One region of the Glutamicibacter sp. NPDC087583 genome, then DNA from elsewhere that is predicted to be linked to it. Evidence: riboswitches for the same ligand, from Rfam matches in the RefSeq annotation. Region 1 holds a riboswitch; each other region holds the start of a gene.
The links. A riboswitch is a leader RNA that binds a small molecule or an ion and turns the genes downstream of it on or off. The one in region 1 is predicted to bind S-adenosylmethionine.

Region 1 (6,969 bases):
TTCGCCAGCACAGCCGGTCAGGGCAACTGCGCCAACGATCAAGGCGGCGGCGGACAATGCAGTGCGGCGGGTGAGACGGTTCAAAAGCATGGAGAATCCTAGAATTGTGCGTGCAAGCGGTGTAGGTGAAAAGGCAAAGGGGACGAATGGTTCGGGACCCACGGCGTGGCCGGGACTAATGGTTGGTTGGGTCGACGCCGAGCAGGCGCAATAGGTGCAGGCGATCTGCAACGAACTTTTCATCGGTATGCCGGCGTGGATGCCCAGCTGAGATGGACAGATCTTCGATGACGCCCGCTGCACTATGCCCAGCGCCTCGCCCCAGAACAATCACGCGGTCAGCCAGAGTCAACGCCTCGTCCACATCATGGGTCACCATGAGAACGGTGGTGGGGAACGATGCGTGAATCGAGAGCAGCAGATCCTGCATCTTCAAGCGTGTCAGCGCATCGAGGGCGCCAAAGGGTTCATCAAGAAGCAATACACCCGGGCGCCGAGCCAGCGCGCGAGCCAGCGAAACCCGCTGCGCCATGCCTCCGGAGATCTCGCGTGGGCGCAAGCTGGCTGCATGGCTCAGACCGGTCAGCTCGATCAACTCCTCGATCAGCGCGTTGCCGGAGCGCTTATCGGTTTCCGGTGCCAGGCCCAGTGCAATGTTCTGGCGAACCGAGCGCCATGGCAGCAGCCGGGGCTCCTGGAAAGCAACGGCGCATAACTCGTTGATGCCGGTGACCTCGCGGGTGCCGGTGCGGATGGTGCCGGTGGTGGGGTGGTCCAAGCCCGATACTGAACGCAGCAGCGTGGATTTTCCGCAACCGCTGGCTCCAAGAATGGCCACGACTTGACCTGCTGGAATTTGCAGGTTGATATCGGCCAGGACGGTGCGGTTTTCCATCTTGGTGGTGAAGGTCCGCGACACGTTGCTGAACTGCACGTCCAGGGCGCTTGAAGCTGAGACAACGGGAGCTGCCTCGGGCGCTGCAAAGGAAAGAGTCATGTTCATCTCCATCGGTCCTGGCGGTAGCACCGGCCTGCAGAGCAAAACTCCAAAGGTGGTTGCTGCGGCGTCAACGAGCCAGATCTCTCGGCCGCTCGGGATGGTTACGTGTCCATTACAACGAGTCGAACGATTTGAACGCAAATCTCGCGTAATATGAAAAAATCTTCGACAACTACGTCACATTGCCCAGAAATTTCGTTATTTATTTTATTGCAGGCCGGTTTGCTCGACATTAAGCAAAACTTTGCAACTCATCTTCGGCAGGACACGGAATAGGCTGTGAAATTTGAAGATGGGCACTGCCGGCACTGGGACGAAATGTGACTTCGCGGGTTGGAATCACCGGTTTATTACCGTTACAAATGAATTACGACCCATCCAGAGCGGCTGAGAGATCTGGCTCCACGACGCCGCAGCAACCACCCCAATAGCGGGACGGTGCTACCGCCAGGACCGATGGAAAGAATTGAGAACCCTGATGCCTATTGGTGAATCGCACAATGCCCTCGGACTGGACTTCAACCAGCTCAGTGACCCTTCGCAGGCCACCGCAATGGACCTGGACAAGTTTGAAGAACAGTTGCCGACTAGGCAATTGCTGAAAATCACCCCCGGACCAAGTGCGGATGAGCAATACGACCGGCTGGCCGAAATCTTCCGTCCCGTTTTTGCGCAGATCGCTGCAACCGCCAAGGACCGCGACTTGAACCGCGTGCTTCCTTTCGAGCAGGTAGGCCTGCTGAATCGCGAGCGGTTCGGTGCGTTGCGCCTTTCCGTTGCCGACGGGGGCTATGGTGCACGGCTGGTGGATGTCTTCCGCTTGCTCATCGAGCTTTCCGAGGCGGACTCCCACGTAGGCCAGCTGTGGCGCGCGCATATCGCATTCGTTGAGAATGTCTTGGTGCTGGACGACGAAGAACTGCGCAAGAAGTGGGTCGCTCGCATCGCTGCCGGGCAGATTATCGGCAACGCCTACACCGAACGCGGTGGCAACGCCCTGGGCACCTTGAACACCAAGGCCAGCGTCTTGGATGGACGCTGGGTGATCGACGGTGAAAAGTACTACTGCACCGGCACCATTTTTGCCGACTGGACCACCGTTGCGGTGGCCCACCCGGAGCTCGCCGGCCGCCAGATCGCCGTGGTCTCCACCCAGCGCAGCGGCGTCAAGATCCTCGACGACTGGGATGGGTTCGGCCAGGGCCTCACCGGAACCGGCACCACCGAATTCCACCAGGTCCCGGTGGATTGCTTCATGCCGCAGCAGACCAATGACTCCGAAGCGGCGATCTTCCAGCTGGTGCTCATGGCCGTGCAGGCGGGCATCGCCCGCGCCGCACTGAACGACCTGCGTCACGCGGTGCAGGCGCGCACCCGCATCTTCACCACTGGAACCGGGGTGCCGGTATACCAGGAACCCCAGGTCCTCCAGCTGGTGGGCGAAGTTTCCGCGGAGTCCTTCGCTGCCGACTCCGTGGTGATCGGCGCAGTCCTTGAAGTTGAAGCCGCCTTGGGCGATCCGGGACTGAACGACGAGGAACGCTACGCAGTATGCGAGCTGGCCGCCAACCGCGCGCAAACCGTGGTGCAGCCACTGGCCATCGGCGTGACCAGCAAGCTCTTCGACGCACTGGGCGCCTCTTCCACCAGAAGCGGCTGCAACCTGGACCGGCACTGGCGCAATGCGCGCACCATCGCCACGCATAACCCGGCGATCTACAAGGCGCGCATCGTCGGGGACTACGAGATCAATGGGGTCCAGCCGCAACGGCTGTCCGTCACCGGCGAGGATTCGACCCAGCGGGCCTGAGGGCCTGCGACGCACACCAGCAACTTTCCACGATTACCAACCTATGGGGGCAAAGCCATGAGCGAGAACAAGCGCGAGATCCTATTCAACGCATTCGACATGAACTGCGTGGTGCACCAGTCGCCGGGCCTGTGGCGCCATCCGCAGGACAAGGCCTCGACCTACAACACCCTGGGCTACTGGACCCACCTGGCCAAGGTGCTGGAAAAGGGGAAGTTCGACGGGCTGTTCCTTGCCGACGTGCTGGGCACCTACGACGTGTACAAGGGCACCAACGTGACCCCGCTGGGCTCCGGCGCGCAGGCGCCGGTCAACGACCCGATGATGCTGGTTTCCGCCATGGCCGCTGTGACCGAGAACCTCGGCTTCGGCGTCACCGCAGGTACCGCCTATGAGCACCCGTACGCTTTCGCCCGCCGCTTGGCCACCCTGGACCACCTGACCAACGGCCGCGTGGGCTGGAATGTCGTCACCGGCTACCTGCCATCGGCGGCCCGCAATATGGGCCAGGAAGACCAGATGGAGCACGACGAGCGCTACAACCACGCCGATGAGTACCTCGAGGTGGTCTACAAGCTGCTCGAAGGCTCGTGGGAAGACGACGCGGTGCAGAACAACAAGGCCACCGGCGTCTACACCGACCCGGCCAAGGTGCACCCGATCGAGCACGAAGGCAAGTACTTCAAGGTTCCGGGCATCGCCATCACCGAGCCGTCCACCCAGCGCACCCCGGTGATCTACCAGGCCGGCGCCTCCAAGCGCGGCACCGAGTTCGCCGCGTCGAACGCCGAAGCGATCTTCGTCAATTGCCCCACCCGCGACCTGCTGAAGGAAGCGGTCAGCAAGATCCGTGACGCTGCCGAGGCCGCCGGGCGTGGCCGCTACGACATCAAGGTCTTCGCCATGCAGACCATCATTACCGCCGAAACCACCGAACTTGCCCAGGCGAAGTTCCAGGACTACAGCTCCTACGTGGATATCGAGGGATCGCTCGCACTGCTGTCGGGCTGGACCGGCATCGACATGTCCGTCTACGGCCCCGACGATGTCATCGGCGACGACGTGAAGTCCAACGCCATCCAGTCCTCGGTGGAAACCTTCAAGAAGGCCAGCGGCGATACCGGCAAGCCGTGGACCATCCGCCAGCTGGCCGAATGGATCGGCGTGGGCGGATTCGGCCCGGTCTCCGTCGGTTCCGGCGCCGAGGTAGCCGAGAAGCTCATCGACTGGGTGGAGTACACCGACGTGGACGGCTTCAACCTCGCCTATGCCGTCACACCGGGCACCTTCGAGGACATCGTCGAGTACGTGGTTCCCGAGCTGCAGGCGCGCGGGGTCTACAAGACCGAATACACCGAGGGCTCGCTGCGCCACAAGATGTTCGGCGAGGGAGACCGCGTGAAGGACACCCACCGCGCAGCCCAGTACAAGATCGCCAACCGGATGGCTGCGCAGGCCTAGGCGCATAGCCTGATAGCGCAGCAAATGGCGGCCCCGGCAACTTCGGAAGAAGTCGCCGGGGCCGCCATCTGCCTGCGGGCCTATTCGGTTGGCTTCAGCACCATGGCTGAACCGCCGCCGCGCCTCGTGGGCTCGGCCGCTGCGGTGAGCGTGCCATCGGCAGCGATTTCCACCGCTTCAACCGCTCCGATTTCCGCCTGCGGAGTGAAGGAATCGCCAGCTGGCGTGAGCTTGTGGCCGAAGGCTTCGAGCGCGGAACCGTGGGCTTCGATAAACTCCGGTTCCGCGGTGACAGCGGCCGTATTGCGCTGGGAAGCACGCGGAGCGGCGATGGCTTCGCTGATGCTCATGCCCAGGTCGATGCGGTTCACCAGGGTCTGCAGAACCGTGGTGATGATGGTTGAACCGCCGGGGGAACCGATGGCCAGCACCGGATCGCCGTCCTGCAAGACAATGGTTGGAGCCATCGAGGAACGTGGGCGCTTGCCAGGTTCAATGCGGTTCGGATCCTGCGGGTCGTACACCGTGGAGAAATCGGTCAGCTCGTTGTTCAGCAAGAATCCGCGATCGGGAACCACCATGCCCGAGCCACCGGTCTGTTCGATGGTCAAAGTGTAGGAAACGGCATTGCCCCAACGATCCACGACCGACAAATGGGTGGTGGAGATGTTTTCCGTATCCTGCTCTTCTACCGGTTCGCTGGTGGCAGCGGGGCATTGGCCATCATAGTTTTCAAGGTCGCCCGGAGCGACCGGCTTCGTTGCAGCCTGCTCCGGATCAATGGCGCAAGCACGATCCGTACCGAATAATTTGTCCGTCAGCGTCTGGGTCGGGACGTTGGTGAAAGCGGGGTCGCCGACGTACTTGCCGCGATCAGCGTAGGCGAGCGCAGTTGCCTCGAAATAATGATGCAAGGCATCGGGTGCTTCCATAGCTGGCAAATCGAACTCGCCCAGAATGTTCAGCGATTCGCCGATGGTCGTTCCGCCACTGGACGAAGGAGCCATGCCGAAGACGTCATAGCCCCGGTAGTCCACCTTAGTTGGTGCCTGCTCCACCACTTCGTAGCCGGCCAGGTCGGCAGTGCCCAGCTGCCCTGCGGGAACCGGGAGGGCGGTGTCTTCGCTCTTTGGCGGAGCCTGCACCGTTAGGGCGATTTCGGCAGCCAATTCGCCCTCATAGAATCCCTGGAGGCCTTGCTTGGCCAGCATCCGGTAGGTGTGTGCGAGATCCGGATTCTTGAAAATGCTCCCGACCTCCGGGGCATCTCCGCCGGGCAAGAACAATTCGCTCGTGGAGGTGAACGCGGCGAATCGTTCCTTGTTATCCAGGGTCTGTTCACGGAACGTCTCATCAATGACAAAGCCGCGTGAAGCGATCTGGGTTGCCGGCCGCAGAACCTGTTTCAGGTTCTGCGAACCCCAATTATCCAGTGCGCGCTGCCACGTGGCCAAGGTCCCGGGCACGCCCACGGACACGCCACTGGTGACCAGTTCCGGGGTGAAGTTATACGGCTCGCCGGTTTCAGGATCGATGAATGCATCATGCGCAATGCCTGCCGGTGCGGTTTCGCGGCCGTCGATGGTGCTGACCTTGCCCGACTTCGCATCGTAGTGCATGAAGTATCCGCCGCCGCCAATGCCTGCGCTATAGGGTTCGGTGACGCCCAGTGCCGCCGCGGTTGCCACAGCCGCATCGACAGCGTTGCCTCCCTTGCGCAGGATTTCGATGCCGGCAGCGGTGGCTTCCGGATCGACCGACGAGACTGCGCCTCCAGTGCCGATGGCGGTCGGGTCCTTCTGGGTGTGCCGTGGTTCGGCGCTCGCCGGAAGCGCTGAGAAAGCTCCCAGGCCCAAGGCGATGGCTGCCGCGCAGGCAACTGATCTTAAACGTACTCGTGGCATGCTTTGATCTCCTCTGCAGGTGGGGATGAAGTATGCGCAAATTTACGGGAGCGGGAACTCGCCGCGCGGTTGTGACACGCAGCACCATGGGTTTGCGCGGCAATTTCGGCATTGCCGCGCGAATATTCCGGGTTGTGACGCGTTAAAGCGGCGGGCAGGCACCGCGGCCTCGATCGCCGCCAATGCCTGCCCGCTGGAACCCTAGTGCACCTGGGCTACTTGTCCAGGTTGTCCTTGATGACTTTGCCCAAGGAAGCCGGGGCGCGGCCGATCAGCTGAGCCAGCTCCCCGGAGTCCACTTCCAGCGCTCCTTCTCGAATGCGCATGTCGGTATCGACGAGGATGTGCGCGAACGGTCCGGGGACGCCGGCATCAGCGTAGATCTTTTCCAGTTGCCCTGGATCCATTTCCTGGTAGGCGATGTCCTGGCCGGCGGCAGCGCCAACCGCGCCAGCAAGCTGGGCGAGGGTGAATGGCTTATCGCTGCCCAGCTCGTAGATCCTGCCGTTCTGGTCCTCCTCGGAAAGCAGCACGGCCGCAGCGGCATCCGCATAGTCTGCACGGGCGGCAGCGCTGATCTTGCCATCGCCGGCGGCACCGAGCACCGTGCCGCTGTTGAGGTAGCCCATCAGCTGGTCGGTGTAGTTCTCGATGTACCATCCATTGCGCAACAGCACGTAGTCGATGCCGGATCCGGCCAGCAGCCGTTCGGTGGCGATGTGCTCGTCGGCGAGCTTCATGCCGCCGGACAGGGCGTTGGCAATTGAGGTGTAGGCGATCAGCGAGACATCCAC
Region 2 (6,969 bases), on a different contig from region 1:
ATTTCATCGAATTCCAGTCCGATGCTTTCGCTGAAACGGCTGGACTTGTTGGGAATCCGTGGTGCTGGGTTATCCAATTGGTGATCCTCGGGCTAGTTCGGTGTGCTGGCTTCTAGCGCCTGGGCGCGCAGGACATTCTTCTGCACCTTACCAGTGGAGGTGCGCGGCAGATCCTGCGGGAAGACGATGGTGCGCGGCACCTTGAAACCGGCCAGCTTTTCGCGGGCGAATTCAATCAGCGTTTGCGCGTCCAGGGAGGATCCGCTGGCGCGGATGACATATGCCACCGGACGCTCGCCCCATTTCTCGTCCGCTATGCCGATGACGGCCAGGTCCAGCACCTCAGGGTGCGAGGCCAGCGCCTGCTCCACCTCGATGGTGGAGATGTTCTCGCCGCCGGAAATGATGATGTCCTTGGCCCGGTCGCGCACCTGGATGTAGCCATCCGGGTGCATGACACCCAGATCGCCGGTGTGGAACCAGCCGCCATGGAAAGCTTGGGTAGTGGCCGCTTCATCGCGGTAGTAGCCGATCATGACGTTATTGCCGCGCAGCACGATTTCGCCCATGGTCTGTCCATCCGCCGGGACATCGTTCATGTTCTCGTCAACAATGCGTGCGGACTCGGCGGTAATCATGCCAACGCCTTGGCGGGCGAGCTTCGCGGCCCGGTCCGGGCCATCGAGGGCATCCCACTCATCCTGGTACTCGCACACCGTGTACGGTCCGTATACCTCGGTGAGGCCATATACATGGACTACCTCGATGCCCAGCTTCTGCAGCTTGGAGATGATTGCCGGGGACGGGGGAGCTCCTGCGGTGGTGATGCGCAGTGGCGCATCGAGCTGGTGGGCGCGGGTGGAGTCGGCGATGATGGAGCAGACGGTCGGAGCGCCGCACAAGTGGGTGGTTCCAAGATTCTCGATGGCATCCCAAACGGAATCTTCGCGCACGCCGCGCAGGCACAGGTGGGTTCCTCCCGCTGCGGTGACGGCCCATGGAGTGCACCAGCCGTTGCAGTGGAACATCGGCAGGGTCCACAAGTAGCGGGTCTTGGCCGTGAAGCCCTGGTGGTGCGCTTCGCCCAACGAGTTCAGGTAGCTGCCGCGGTGCGAGTAGAGCACGCCCTTCGGCTTGCCGGTGGTGCCCGACGTGTAATTGAGAGTGATCGGAGCCCGCTCATCGGCGATGGCGTAGGGAAGTCTTTCATCCGAGGCTTGTGCGATTAGCTCGTCCAAGGTGGCGTCCACGGGCACGTCCGGACGTTCTCCGGCGTACTGGTCATCGGTGATCTCGATGAGCGCCTCCAGCGTTGGGTTCTCGCGGCGCAGGGTCTTCGTGTTCTCCAACAGCTCTGTGTCGGCAAGCATCAGCTTGGCAGCAGAATGATCAATGATGTATTGCAGCTCGTGGGCCGAGAGTCGGGTGTTCAGGGCAACGAGGACTGCGCCTGACAGCGGTACGGCGTAATGCGCCATGAGCATTTCGGGAGTATTCGGTGCCAGCACGGCCACGCGGTCGCCCGGCTCAATGCGAGCCTTCAGCGCCTGGGCAAAGCGGTGCACCCGTGCTTCGAATTCTTCATAGGAGAAGATGCGAGTTCCATGGATGACGGCGGTCTTCTTCGGATAGGCCTCGACTGTGCGTTCCAAGAAACGCAGTGGGGTCAATTCTGAATGGTTGGCCTGAATCTCTACCATGGTGTGGCTATTCCTCAATCGTCATCGATGGTTACGGAGAACAATAAGCAGGAGTGTGACTCAATGCACTCCATGACCAATAGTGGCATGAACCTCAGCGTCATGCCGGGAAACCAAGTTTCATTACGGTGGGCGGTAGGGGATTCGCGCCAGGGCCCCGAGCCCAGGGGAGGCGTTAGTGTTCTGCCGAATCAAGGGCGGCGGAAGCCTGCTGCGATCATGGGGGCCGAGGGGTTCAAGAAGCGCGGCGCATAGCGAATAAAAGGCTGCCCAAGGACTTCTGGTGGGGCCCTGGATCGAATATTGCGTCGAATATTGCGATTTGCGAAGTGAAATGTTTGACGGCTGTTCGTCATGAGCCATATCGTTTTAAACAGAATCAAGAGCATCAGCTATAAGCCCTGGCTTGCTGATCGGCAACCCTCTCAACGGTAGTGGGGTGCTCCAGGTGAGGATTCGGTTCCACGCAAAATGTGCTGGAACAAGTACCGCACACGGCGCGGAACTTCAGCCCAAGCGGCTTCGAGTAACGAGAAGCCAATGCTTGCAGGCTACTGCGCGGTGGGCAAGACCCAAAGGAATCGAGCCATGTCATTGAATCTTGAACTTGACCCGTTGACCCTGCGCAAGGTTTTCGCTCAGCATCCATCAGGGGTAGCCGCCCTCTGTGCAGAACTGGATGGCGTGAAGACGGGACTTGTCGCTTCATCGTTTACCGTGGGAGTTTCCCTCGAACCTGCACTGGTGATGTTCGCCGTGCAGAAGTCCTCGAACACTTGGCCAAAGCTGCGCGAAGCTGGCCGCATTGGCGTCTCGGTGCTGAGCGAACGCAATGATGGTGTCTGCGCTCAGATTGCCTCGAAAAATGGCGACCGGTTCCGCGGAATCGATACCTATTCCTCGGATCAGGGCGCGCTCTTCGTCAACGACTCAACGTTGTGGTTGGAGACTTCGATCTACAACGAGGTCGAAGCGGGGGATCACTGGGTAGTCCTGATGGAAGTCCACGGGCACCGCACCTCCGAGCACTCGCCACAGATCTTCCATGATTCGCGGTTCCATTCGCTGCCGATTCCTGAGCTCGTATAAGCGCTTCGCATCTTCCAAAGCTCCGGCCAGATCAAAACATCGATCTGGCCGGAGCTTTTTGAATTCCGGTTAGGCGGGTTGAGCCGTTCCCCGCAGCCCTCGACACCGGCAATGCCCGTTCTCTCACGCCACCCAGAAGACGTGGCAAGATGGCTGGCAATCTCATGGCCTGCCTTCTTGGGCCAGCTGCCCCAGGCATTTGGCGATAACCTCGTCATCAAAGTATCTGTCGCGAGAAACCTTGAACTCGCCATATCCGCCACCCGTCTGGGCCGTCGAACAGAACCACGCAGATAGCTCATGGATCCTCGCTGCACGCTGGACCAGAGCGGCAGAGAATTGCCGGCAACCCTCGCATGGGGCTTCCGAGCCATGCAAAGGCTGCGCATCACAAATGAAACCGGCGCTTTATGGCGTCTTCACTGGCGCGCGTCGCGGACGCGAAGTGGCGAGAGTGCGCCGGCAGCCCAGTCGCTGATCCAGGTTCGCCCGCCGAGTCGTTGCACACATTAAGTTATCCACCGCCCCCGAACGCAGAAACCCTAGCCGATTGTGGACTACTGGAAGATCCGGCCTTGCTGGCGAATTTAATCCACGGTGACTTAGGGTTTTGTAAATTCACCAGTATCCACAAGGTTATCCACAAAACTGTGGACAAGACGTGGGCAAATGTGTACAAAGGCTGAAAAACCCCGGGAACTGGGCGATTAAGGGTGTTGATAACCTTGGGTCGGTTGGCGTGAGCTTCAATGAATTAAGTTTCTGTCCACAGGTGTGCGAATACAAACAACCAAGTCAACAGATATTAATGATACGTAGAGTGGGGTAATCCACAGAGTTCTCCCCAGACTGTGAACAGGGAAGTCCACAGGTAGAGGAGTGTTATCCACATATTCTGTGGATAATGAGGTTTACGCCTGTTAATAACAGCCCTAGTGTTGGGTTCGGGAGAGAAATATCCACAGGCGCCTGACATCCAAATGTCCGTATCGACTGACACGATGAAGCGTTGCCATGAGGCAAGGATAATTTTTCCCAGCGGGTCAATAGGGGATGGAAGTGTCTGCAATGAGTGCTGAGCCGGTTTACGAAGGACGAGATTCCGACGCAGGGCGCAAGCCGCCACAGGATATCGAGGCCGAGATGTCGGTCCTCGGTGGCATGATGCTCTCCAAGGACGCCATTGCTGACGTCGTTGAATCCATTCGCGGCACCGACTTCTACCGTCCCTCCCACGAATCGATTTACGAGGCGATTGTCGACCTCTACGGTCGTGGCGAACCAGCCGATGCGGTCACCGTAGCCGACTTGCTGACCAAGCGCGGCGAAATCTCGCGCATTGGTGGCGCCGCCTACCTTCACAATCTCATCCAGCAGGTTCCAACTGCAGCCAACGCCGGGTACTACGCAGAAATTGTGCGCGAACGCGCCGTGCTGCGCCGATTGGTTGACGCTGGAACGCGTATTGTCCAGATGGGCTACTCGCCAGATGGTGAAGTTGACGCAATCGTCAACGAAGCCCAGGCAGAGGTCTACAAGGTGGCCGAGAACCGCAGCAGTGAAGACTACGTGCGACTTTCGGACATCATCGAAGACACCGTTGATGAAATCGAGAACGCGGCCAACGCGGGCGATGGCATTACCGGTGTGCCCACCGGATTCTATGAATTCGACGAGCTGACCCAGGGCCTGAAGGGCGGCCAGATGATCATCATCGCCGCCCGTCCTGCGGTGGGCAAGTCAACCTTCGCGCTGGACTTCGCCCGTTCTGCTGCCATCAAGCACAATATGGCCACCGTGTTCTTCTCCTTGGAAATGGGCCGCAATGAAATTGCGATGCGCCTGCTCTCGGCCGAAGCATCCATCCAGCTCCAGGATCTGCGCAAGGGCTCGGTGGAAGACGCACAGTGGACCAAGATCGCCACGACCATGGGCCGGCTGAACGAAGCCCCGTTGTTCATTGATGATTCGCCGAACATGTCCATGATGGAAATCCGTGCCAAGTGCCGTCGCCTCAAGCAGCGCAATGAGCTGCGCATGATCATCCTGGACTACCTGCAGCTGATGAGCTCGGGCAAGCGTGTGGAATCGCGCCAGCAGGAAGTTTCCGAGTTCTCGCGTAACCTCAAGCTGCTCGCCAAGGAACTCGACGTTCCGTTGATTGCGCTGTCGCAGCTGAACCGTGGTTCCGAGCAGCGTACCGACAAGAAGCCAATGGTTTCGGACCTGCGCGAATCGGGCTCGATTGAGCAGGACGCCGACATGGTGATTTTGCTGCACCGTGATGACGTCTACGACAAGGAAAACCGTCCGGGCGAAGCTGACGTGATTATCGCAAAGCACCGTGCCGGTCCGACCAAGACCATCACCGTGGCCTTCCAGGGCCACTACTCGCGCTTCAACAACATGTCCACCGAGGGTTAGTCCCAGTCAGAACTCATATGGCACCTACTAAGCCAGCGAATTGCTGGCTATAGTGGGTGCCATGTTCGCTTCGATGCAGGCTTTGCTGTGGGGCACTGTGGCCGGCTCGGCCCTGTTGCTGGGATCCGGCGCGGCCTGGTGGCTGAAGATCCCCAAGATCTGGGTCAGCGCCATCATGGCCTTCGGTGCCGGGGTCCTGGTCAGCGCACTGGCCTTCGAGCTGGTGCTCGAAGCCTATGAAACCGGCGGCCTCGTTGCGACGCTGGGCGGCGTGATCGTGGGCGCTGCCTTGTATTTCGGCGCGAACCGGCTGCTGGCCTGGAGAACCTCAAAGCGGCAGGCGCAGCGCGCAGGAGAGCAGGAGTCATCGGGAACCGCGCTCGCGGTCGGTGCACTCATCGACGGCATTCCCGAGTCCGTGGCCCTTGGACTTTCCGTGGTCGCCACCGCGAGCATTAATCCGGCGATGCTCATCGCCATATTCATCTCCAATGTCCCCGAGGGACTGGCGAGTACCGCACAGATGAAAGCGTCCGGGCGCAAGGGGTCCTCGATCGTTTTGCTCTGGGGATCGATAGCCATTTCCTGCGGCATCGCTGCCTTCCTCGGAGCGCTGCTGCTGGAATCCATGCCCGGTGAAGTGCTGGCCTTCGCCACCGCGGTCGCTGCCGGAGGCATCTTGACGATGATCGCCGACACCATGATCCCGGAAGCCTACAAGGTGGAGCACGACTACACCGGGTTGCTGGTGACCTCGGGCTTCCTGGCGGCCTTCAGCCTGCACGTGATCGGCGGCTAGGGGAAACCTGAGATCATGGATGCATGCCCCTGAACCGCAGCAGCCAATCAGCCGAGCGCGCCGAGTCCACGATCTATGCTCCGCAGTATCTTGCCACCACCCTTGGCATGTTCGTGCTCGTCTTCCTGGTCGCTTTCGAATCCATGGCCGTGACCACGGTAATGCCACTGGTCAGCGAGCTGCTGGAGGGCGAACGCTACTTCGCCCTGGCCTTTGCCGCGCCAATCGCCAGCGGGATGCTGGGGATGGTTGCCGCCGGAGAAGTCACCGACCGGTGGGGGCCCAAGCACCCGCTGTCCATCGCCGTGGCCGTTTTCTGCATTGGGCTGCTGATCTGCGGTTCAGCCGAGAACATGCAGGTCCTGATTGCCGGGCGCATCTTGCAGGGAATTGGCGGTGGCGCGATCACCGTCGCCATCTACGTGCTCATTGCCCGCGCGTATCCTGCGCATCTGCATTCCAAGATCTTCGCCCTGTTCGCTACCGCCTGGGTGGTCCCGGCGCTGATCGGCCCCTGGCTGGCCGGCTTGATGGCCGTGCACCTCGGTTGGCGCTGGGTGTTCTCCGGCGTGGCGGTGCTGGTTGTTCTCGCGTTCTGCGGGATCGTGCCGGCGTTGAAGTCGCTGAGCTCCCAGCGCAATCCGGACCTGGGGCCGATTTCCAAGAAGCGGCTGATGCTGGCCGGCCTGGCTGGACTGGCTGTCATCTGCATGAACTTGCTCGGCAATGCGCAGGGCAGCTGGTCCCTTCTGGGACTGGTCTTGGCATTGGCGGTAGCCCTTGCAGCAATTCGCCCGTTGCTGCCCAAGGGCACGTTCAGCTTGGCCAAGGGGCTGCCGTCCACCATCATGACCCGCATCTTCGTGGCCGGGGCCTTCTTCGGCGTGGAAGTCTATCTGCCGTACCTGCTGCGCGAGGATTACCAGCTGGGTCCCGACCGGGCGGGCCTGATCCTGA
Region 3 (6,969 bases), on a different contig from region 1:
CTCGGTCTTCGCCGGCAACTCTGGAACGACCTGTTCCTTGGTACGGCGCAGCACGAACGGACGCAGTCGGCTCTTCAGGCGCTCCAGGCGCTCCTGGTCTCCGTCGGCAATGGGTTTCTGGTAGTTGTCCTTGAAGGACTTCGCACCGCCCAGCAGGCCTGGTGCAGCCAGTGAGACCAACGCCCACAGTTCCATCAGGTTGTTTTCCATGGGTGTGCCAGTGACCACGAATTTGCACGGCACTGGCAGCTGCCGGGCCTGCTTGTTGCCTTTGGAGGCATGGTTCTTCAGTTGCTGGGCCTCGTCCATGATCATGACGTTGAATCCGGCGGCTTCAAAATCCTCATAGGCCAGGCGGAAGATCGTGTAGCTGGTAACTACCAATTGGGCGTCACCGATCTGCGACGCCATGCTTTGGCCGCTCATTCTAGCTGTTGAAGTGATGCCGGTGACTCTCATCTGCGGCGCAAATCGCTGCGCCTCATTGATCCAGTTGCCCACCACCGAGGTAGGAGCCAGCACCAGGAATTTCTGGGCAGGATCCTCGACGCGCGCTTGTTCAAGGCAAGCCAGCAGCTGGACGGTCTTGCCCAGACCCATATCGTCGGCAAGGACGCCGCCGAGATCATGGGTACGCAAGAAGTTGAGCCAGGATAGGCCGTGGCCCTGATACGGGCGCAGTTCAGCGTTGAACGTTTCCGCTAGCTGGACCGGCTGCATTTCTTCACCGCTTTGCAGCGCCTTCATGGTCTGCAGCCACTGGTTGTGCTGGGCTTCGATAATGCCCAGATCCACCAGTTCTTGCCACCAGTCGATGCTCAACTTATGGATGCGGATCGTATCGCCCTGCACCGTGCCCAGCTCCCCGGCCTCTGATATCAGCTGGCGCAGCTGCGTGAAATCTGCACCATCAATCGGGATCACCGTAAGGTCATCGAGGACGAGATACTCATCTTGCTTGGTCAAGGCCTCCAGCAGCAGTGGGAACGGGACCTTGGTCTCGTCCAGGAGCACTTCCACAGACAAGTCGAACCAGTCCCCCGTGCTTTCGCCGGCTTCGACACTGACAGCGGCCGGCGCGTGGCTGATCCGGTACTTCGGCAGCCTGTTCTGCTCTTCAACGACCACATCGGGATGCTCTGCCAAGAGCGGCAATGCGTAGACCAAGAAATCGATGGATTCGGAGGTGCTGAATTCCTTCGGCGGGAAGATTCCTGAAGAGGTCAGTTGCCCCAAGGAAGCCTGCGCGCCGAGCTTGTCCTGCACCGAAGCAGCAATTTCCTTTTCCACGGCATACTGGCGGGGGCCCGCGGAGGCGTACTCCCAGGAATAGCTCACGGTCAGCGGAGTTCGGATGCTCTCCAGGGACAGCTTGAGGCTGGGGCGTGCTGGAACAGGGATGCTGTAGCTGTCATCCTCGCTCTTCAACGGTGCCATCAGGCGCAATCGGTCCAGGTGCTGGCGCTCGAAAAGCTCAACGCCTTCCTGCGGGATGGATTGCGCACCGGATTCAATAAATGTGGCCAGTTCCTTCGTGACCGGTTCAGCGAACCGGGCCAAACCGATTTCCCTGGCCTTCGGCAAGGGGCTGGACGCGTAAGCCAACAAGGTCGGCGGCGTGCCTATGGGCAAGAGGTAGACGTGCTCTTCGCTCGGCCCGCGCAGCTTCCCTTCCATGCTCAGGCCATGTTCACCGCGACGCACATCCACGTGTGCCATGGCTGGTTGCTCGCTGAACTCCACCGGGGCCTTGGCCGTAGAACCGCCGTTGACGATCTGCACTCCAGCTTCACGCAGGGCTTCGAACGCATCCAGCAGGTCCTGGCCTGGAAGATCCATCAAGGAGATCCACTCCTTGGGATCCCACGAATGGCGATAAGTATCTTGTTCAACGTGTTCACGCAACCGGTCCAGTTCAACGACCGCACGACGCTGCTTCTTGGAGAACCGCGTATCAAAAGCGACATTGCGCCAGCTGATCCCGGTTTGGATCCAGGGGCTCTTGGTGCCCTGGCGGGCCGGGCGTGCCTGCAAGGTCAGCGCGTCCTCGCCGCCATAACGCGGTTCGCTGACCACTTTCAGGATCAATCCCAGCGGTTCTTCGGCAACCAGCGGCTCATCGGAAATGACTGGAAGCAGACGGTCAAGGGTGCGTTCCCACTGCGGCTTGCTATTGCGTTTCCATGCGTGGGGATCCACCCCGGAGTCGGAGACGAAGAAGCCCTGGTCTTCTTCGGTGGTGACCTCAATGAGCAAGGCGGCGACGTCTTCACAGGACTGAACCCCCGGATGCTTGCCGCAGAAGCTGGTGAAGCTGATATTGCCCGCGGTGATTTCCAATTGGGCCATCACCGATTCGCGCAGCACCACACCGGAGATGCGCGTAGATCCCGGGCGCATTACCCGGTTGGCGATCTGCACTTTTCCGGAATCACACAGGAATTGGCCCAGGTTGTATTCGGATTCGGTCACCAAGGTCTGGGCCGCAGAAAGTGTCAGCTGGAATTCCATACTCGCCGTTCATTGTTCGTGCAGTGGGCGCCCGAGAGCTAGATTCCATCTTAGCGAGCCGGAAAGCAAGATGCCCGGTGACGAAAAGTTACTTCTGCCCTTTACCCGCGGGCCCTGCAACCGATAGAAATTAATCACTGAATCACGAGTTCCACTCTTTGAGCCCTGGCTGAGTGGACGGCAACCCTCCTGCGTCATTGTGCGGGGTGCCCCAGGTGAAGATTCGACGCATCTTGAACGCCAAGATGCGTAAGCGATGGCGCCCCTTGCGCCAGAAAGGGGATCAATTCCCCATGACTAATGCAGCATCTGCCCCAACCGTATCCGAAGACCGCGCACAGCGCCTGCAGGAAGCAGGCAAGGGCTGGGGCGAACGAATTTCGGCTGCCCCGCAAAGTGCCCAATTGACTTTCACCGTCGAGGGCGAAGGCTTCGATTCGGTAGCCAGCAACATTGTCTCCGGCAAGCACACCTTCCAGGTCGACGAGCCAGCTGCCCTGGGCGGCAGCGACCTGGCCGCAAGCCCCGTGGAATACGCGCTCGGAGCGCTCATCTCCTGCCAGGTTGTGGTCTACCGCTTGTACGCGCAGAACCTCGGCATCCAGGTGGACGACGTGAAGATCCAGGCCAATGGCCACCTCGATGTCCGCGGACTCTTCGGCATCGACCAGACCATCCGCCCCGGCTTCTCGTCGGTGGATCTGGACATCCGGATTGCCGGACCGGAATCAGCTGAACGCTATGAAGAACTGCGCCGCGCAGTGGATGCACACTGCCCGGTGCTGGACCTCTTCGCCAATCCGGTGCCCGTGACAACCGCGGTAAGCATCGCAGAGACCAACTAGAGTTCGCTGAACTAAAAAGCACCGCGGCGGCCCCCGACTTCAGGGGCCGCCGCGGTGCACTTCTAGCTGAAGCCAACTATTGCCCCAGGAAGTTCAGCAGGACTTTGCCGGAGCGAGCCGAATCCTTGGCCGTTTCGAAGGCTTCAAGCGCATCGGCGACCGGGAACTCGTGGGTTACCGCCTCGGAAACCTGCAGTGAACCGTCGGCCAGGGCAGCAAGCACATGGTCGATTTCGTCGTTGAAGCGGAAGGAACCAACCAGTTCCAGCTCGCGGGTAATAGCCAGCGAAATGAGTGCGGGTTGTTCTCCTGAGGGCAGCAACCCGACCATGACCACTCGACCGCCGCGCACGGCACCGCGCACCGCGGAGGCCAATCCGCGGTAGGTGCCGCTGGCCTCGATGACCACGTCCGCGCCCACCTGGGCGATTGCTTCCTGGCCATCGGCGCGCAGGGTGGAGGTGGCACCGAGCTGCTTGGCAATCTCCAGCGGCTTGGCGTGCATGTCTACCGCGATAATTTCGCTGGCCCCGGCTCGTTTAAGCACTGCTACAGCGAGAGCTCCGATCGGGCCAGCACCAATAACCAGCGCCTTCTTGCCGGCGACTTCGCCGACGCGCGACACCGCATGCCAAGCAACCGCAGCCGGTTCTGCCAGTGCCGCATCGCGCAGTGCTAAGCCAGCAGGCAGCTCACGCAGCATGCGTGATGGCAGGTTCATTTCGCGGGCGAATGCGCCCTCGGTGTGCGGGTAGCGGGCGGCCGAGCCCAGGTAGGTGCACCCCGGGGAGAGATTCGGGCGGTCGGCCGGGTAGGGTTCCCCCGTCTCACCTGGTGTTGCCGGGTGCACGGCGACTTTGGTTCCGGCTGCCGGCCCGCTGCCGTCAGCGGCGGCCTGGATGATGGTGCCGACGATTTCATGCCCGAGAACCATTGGAGCCTTGAGGATCGATTCCCCGGCGGCGCCGTGGCTCCAGTAATGCAAGTCTGATCCGCAGATACCGCCGTAAGCGATGGCAACGCGTGCTTCATCTGCTCCCGGCGCTGCCAGCTCGATTTGTTCAATACGCAAATCACCGGCTGCATGGGCCACGACGGCCAACGTGCTGGTGGCGAGGGAATTAGACGACAACGCTCATGCCTCCGTCGATGAAAATGGTCTGACCGTTCACGTAGTTCGATCCGTCCGAGGCCAACCAGACTGCTGGTCCGGCCAGGTCTTCGACGGTACCCCAACGGGCCGCCGGGGTGCGGCCAAGAATCCAGGAGTTGAATTTCTCGTCATCCACCAGATTCTGCGTCATTTCGGTGTGGATGTAGCCCGGTGCGATGCCGTTGATTTGCAGTCCCGAACAGGCCCATTCCGCGGTCATGGCGCGGGTGAGGTTGCGCAGTCCGCCCTTGGCTGCGGTGTAGGCGGAGATAGTGGGACGGGCCAGATCGGTTTGCACCGAGCAGATGTTGATGATCTTGCCTTCGCCGCGTTCCACCATGCCACGTGCGACTTCTCGGCCCACCAGGAAGGCGCTGGTGAGGTTGGTATCGATCACGCGCTGCCAGTCGGCGACTTCCAGTTCCAGCATGGGCACGCGGTGTTGGATGCCCGCGTTGTTCACCAAAATGCGGATGGGGCCGATGTTCTTTTCAATGGCGGCGATGTTCTCGCGCACGGCGGCATCATCGGTGACATCGAAGCAGACGCTGTGGATCCTCTCGGCGCCATAGCGGGTGCCGAATTCGGCGGCAGTTTCGGCCAAGCGTTGCGCATCGCGGCCGTGCAGGATGATGGTGGCTCCGGCTTCGGCCAGGGCACGGGCAAGTTCGCGGCCAATGCCGCGGGAGGATCCGGTGACCAGGGCCAGCCGTCCGGACAGGTCAAAAAGTTGGCTCATGAATTCCCTCGCATGAAGTGTCGATGGTACATCGACGGGAACTCATCAGCGGTATGAACCAGCTGTTAAATCCGAAAAATCAGCCCCGTCGCTTCCCTAAAACATATCAGACTTATGATGCCCAAGACAGCTAAAAGTAGGATTTAAGAGCTTCAGTTTCAGCAAGCGTCAGAACATCTCGGATGCCCTGAACATCGGGACTTACACGTCTTCAAATATTGATGTCAGGATAGGATCATGGACTCATCGACGACGTTGACTGAGGGTAGCGAAATCCCTCTTTGGATTCAGCTTTCCCGAGCGCACGAAGACTACACGAGCGACACTTCAGAACACTACGACGAGGTTCTTGAAGAGGTGACGGAACGATTTGCCAAGACCGGCTCCCTCGGGAAAGCTGACATTGGTTCTTTGCTTCTATGGAAACGGCTCAGAGCCGACACCAAGTGGGCAAAGAAGCTCATGAACACCCCGGACCTAGAGGTACGTGAGGCCACTGAAAACGTACTCAAGTACGCGAATGACGAGCTGCTCAGTGTTCCGGAAGCCGCCGAGAAATCACGAAGCGCTCTAGGAGCATTGCCCGGGTTCACCACCGGTGACGCACTAGCTTCAGCGGTCATCGTCGCCGCAGCACCGAAACGAATGGCCATTTACGATCGCCGTGCGCACCATGGTTTGACGCTCCTCGGCATTCAGTTGGCAAACAGTCGCGGCCGGTACCGCCGGTACATGCAAGAAGTGGAAGTTCTCATTCAGCTCCTTGATGAACATGACCAAACGTGGACGGCCAGAGAAATCGACCAAGCCTTGTTCGCTTTGGGCAACCAACGATAACTTCAAGAATCGATGCTACGAACGGATAGTCGCCCACGTAAGTCCAAGACTTGCGTGGGCGACTACCTTTGTCCAAACCCCGGTGGGTCCTCTTCCCCATAAGAGTTCCCACCGGAGCACATTTCCGAGGAGTTTCTCCCAAATGATCCGCCTCGGAATCTCTGTTAGCGCTTTTCTTCGATGGTGACGGTCCAGCCGTCGAAGTTTGCAGCGTTCACATCCAGGAAGTACTTGCCCGCGGTCTTGTGCAGAGCCGTTTCTTCGCTAACCGGACCGTCAATCATGGCTTCGGGAAGCCCGCCGTCCTTCATCAGATCCGTCCCCTCGGTGAGAATGTAGATCGCGCCAAGGGACATGTCTTCGCCCCCCTTGAAGGAATAGGTCATCCGGGCTTCAGCCCCGGTGAGCTCGAACACCTTGCTGGCCTTGTCGGTCTTTCCATCGAGGGTAACGACCTCCTGCCACGTGGCCTCCGCAGGTTCCTCTGCCACGGGTTCTTCTTCAACAGCAGCCTGCTCAGTTGCTGCAGCAGTCGCCGAAGCCTCGATGGTTGGTTCTTTAACGACAGATGGTGTGTTGGTGACCGCTTGATCCACAGCCTTTCCGGCAGAGACCCCGGTGCTGATTCCAATCACTGCGCCGATGGCGATCAGAACGATGCTGATGATCCATGCCAGCTTCTTGTGCTGCGCATACCCCTCCAACGGGCGACGGAACTTATCGGTCATGCCACCGGAAAGGATGATGATGAGATCGATAAGGGACCAAATTCCGAAACCGCCGAAAGTCAGCAGCTTCAGCAGGCCGGTGCCCACCTTGCCCAGATAGAAACGGTCAACGCCCAGTCCACCTAGCAGCAGGGAGAGCAACCAGGTCGTCATGAA

Region 2: linked by a shared signal. The riboswitch ahead of ACIOU9_RS12135 (flavin reductase family protein) and the one ahead of ACIOU9_RS15665 (ABC transporter ATP-binding protein) in region 1 are both predicted to bind S-adenosylmethionine.
Region 3: linked by a shared signal. The riboswitch ahead of ACIOU9_RS11000 (OsmC family protein) and the one ahead of ACIOU9_RS15665 (ABC transporter ATP-binding protein) in region 1 are both predicted to bind S-adenosylmethionine.

What each region holds. Positions count from the first base shown of each region.
Region 1 covers NZ_JBIUWY010000007.1:96,741-103,709, forward strand. Annotated here, with positions in the region: gene ACIOU9_RS15660 (aliphatic sulfonate ABC transporter substrate-binding protein) at 1-90, opposite strand, end outside; gene ACIOU9_RS15665 (ABC transporter ATP-binding protein) at 176-997, opposite strand; SAM riboswitch class I at 1,003-1,104, opposite strand; SAM riboswitch class I at 1,372-1,463, shown strand; gene ACIOU9_RS15670 (acyl-CoA dehydrogenase) at 1,479-2,810, shown strand; gene ACIOU9_RS15675 (LLM class flavin-dependent oxidoreductase) at 2,868-4,271, shown strand; gene ggt (gamma-glutamyltransferase) at 4,352-6,175, opposite strand; gene ACIOU9_RS15685 (NAD(P)H-binding protein) at 6,391-6,969, opposite strand, start outside.
Region 2 covers NZ_JBIUWY010000004.1:133,051-140,019, forward strand. Annotated here, with positions in the region: gene ACIOU9_RS12125 (PaaI family thioesterase) at 1-77, opposite strand, end outside; gene ACIOU9_RS12130 (long-chain-fatty-acid--CoA ligase) at 93-1,700, opposite strand; SAM riboswitch class IV at 2,078-2,194, shown strand; gene ACIOU9_RS12135 (flavin reductase family protein) at 2,289-2,789, shown strand; gene dnaB (replicative DNA helicase) at 3,858-5,213, shown strand; gene ACIOU9_RS12145 (ZIP family metal transporter) at 5,275-6,012, shown strand; gene ACIOU9_RS12150 (MFS transporter) at 6,036-6,969, shown strand, end outside.
Region 3 covers NZ_JBIUWY010000003.1:403,476-410,444, reverse strand. Annotated here, with positions in the region: gene ACIOU9_RS11005 (DEAD/DEAH box helicase) at 1-2,511, opposite strand, end outside; SAM riboswitch class IV at 2,652-2,773, shown strand; gene ACIOU9_RS11000 (OsmC family protein) at 2,805-3,356, shown strand; gene ACIOU9_RS10995 (L-idonate 5-dehydrogenase) at 3,433-4,488, opposite strand; gene ACIOU9_RS10990 (SDR family oxidoreductase) at 4,478-5,248, opposite strand; gene ACIOU9_RS10985 (hypothetical protein) at 5,486-6,085, shown strand; gene ACIOU9_RS10980 (TM2 domain-containing protein) at 6,250-6,969, opposite strand, start outside.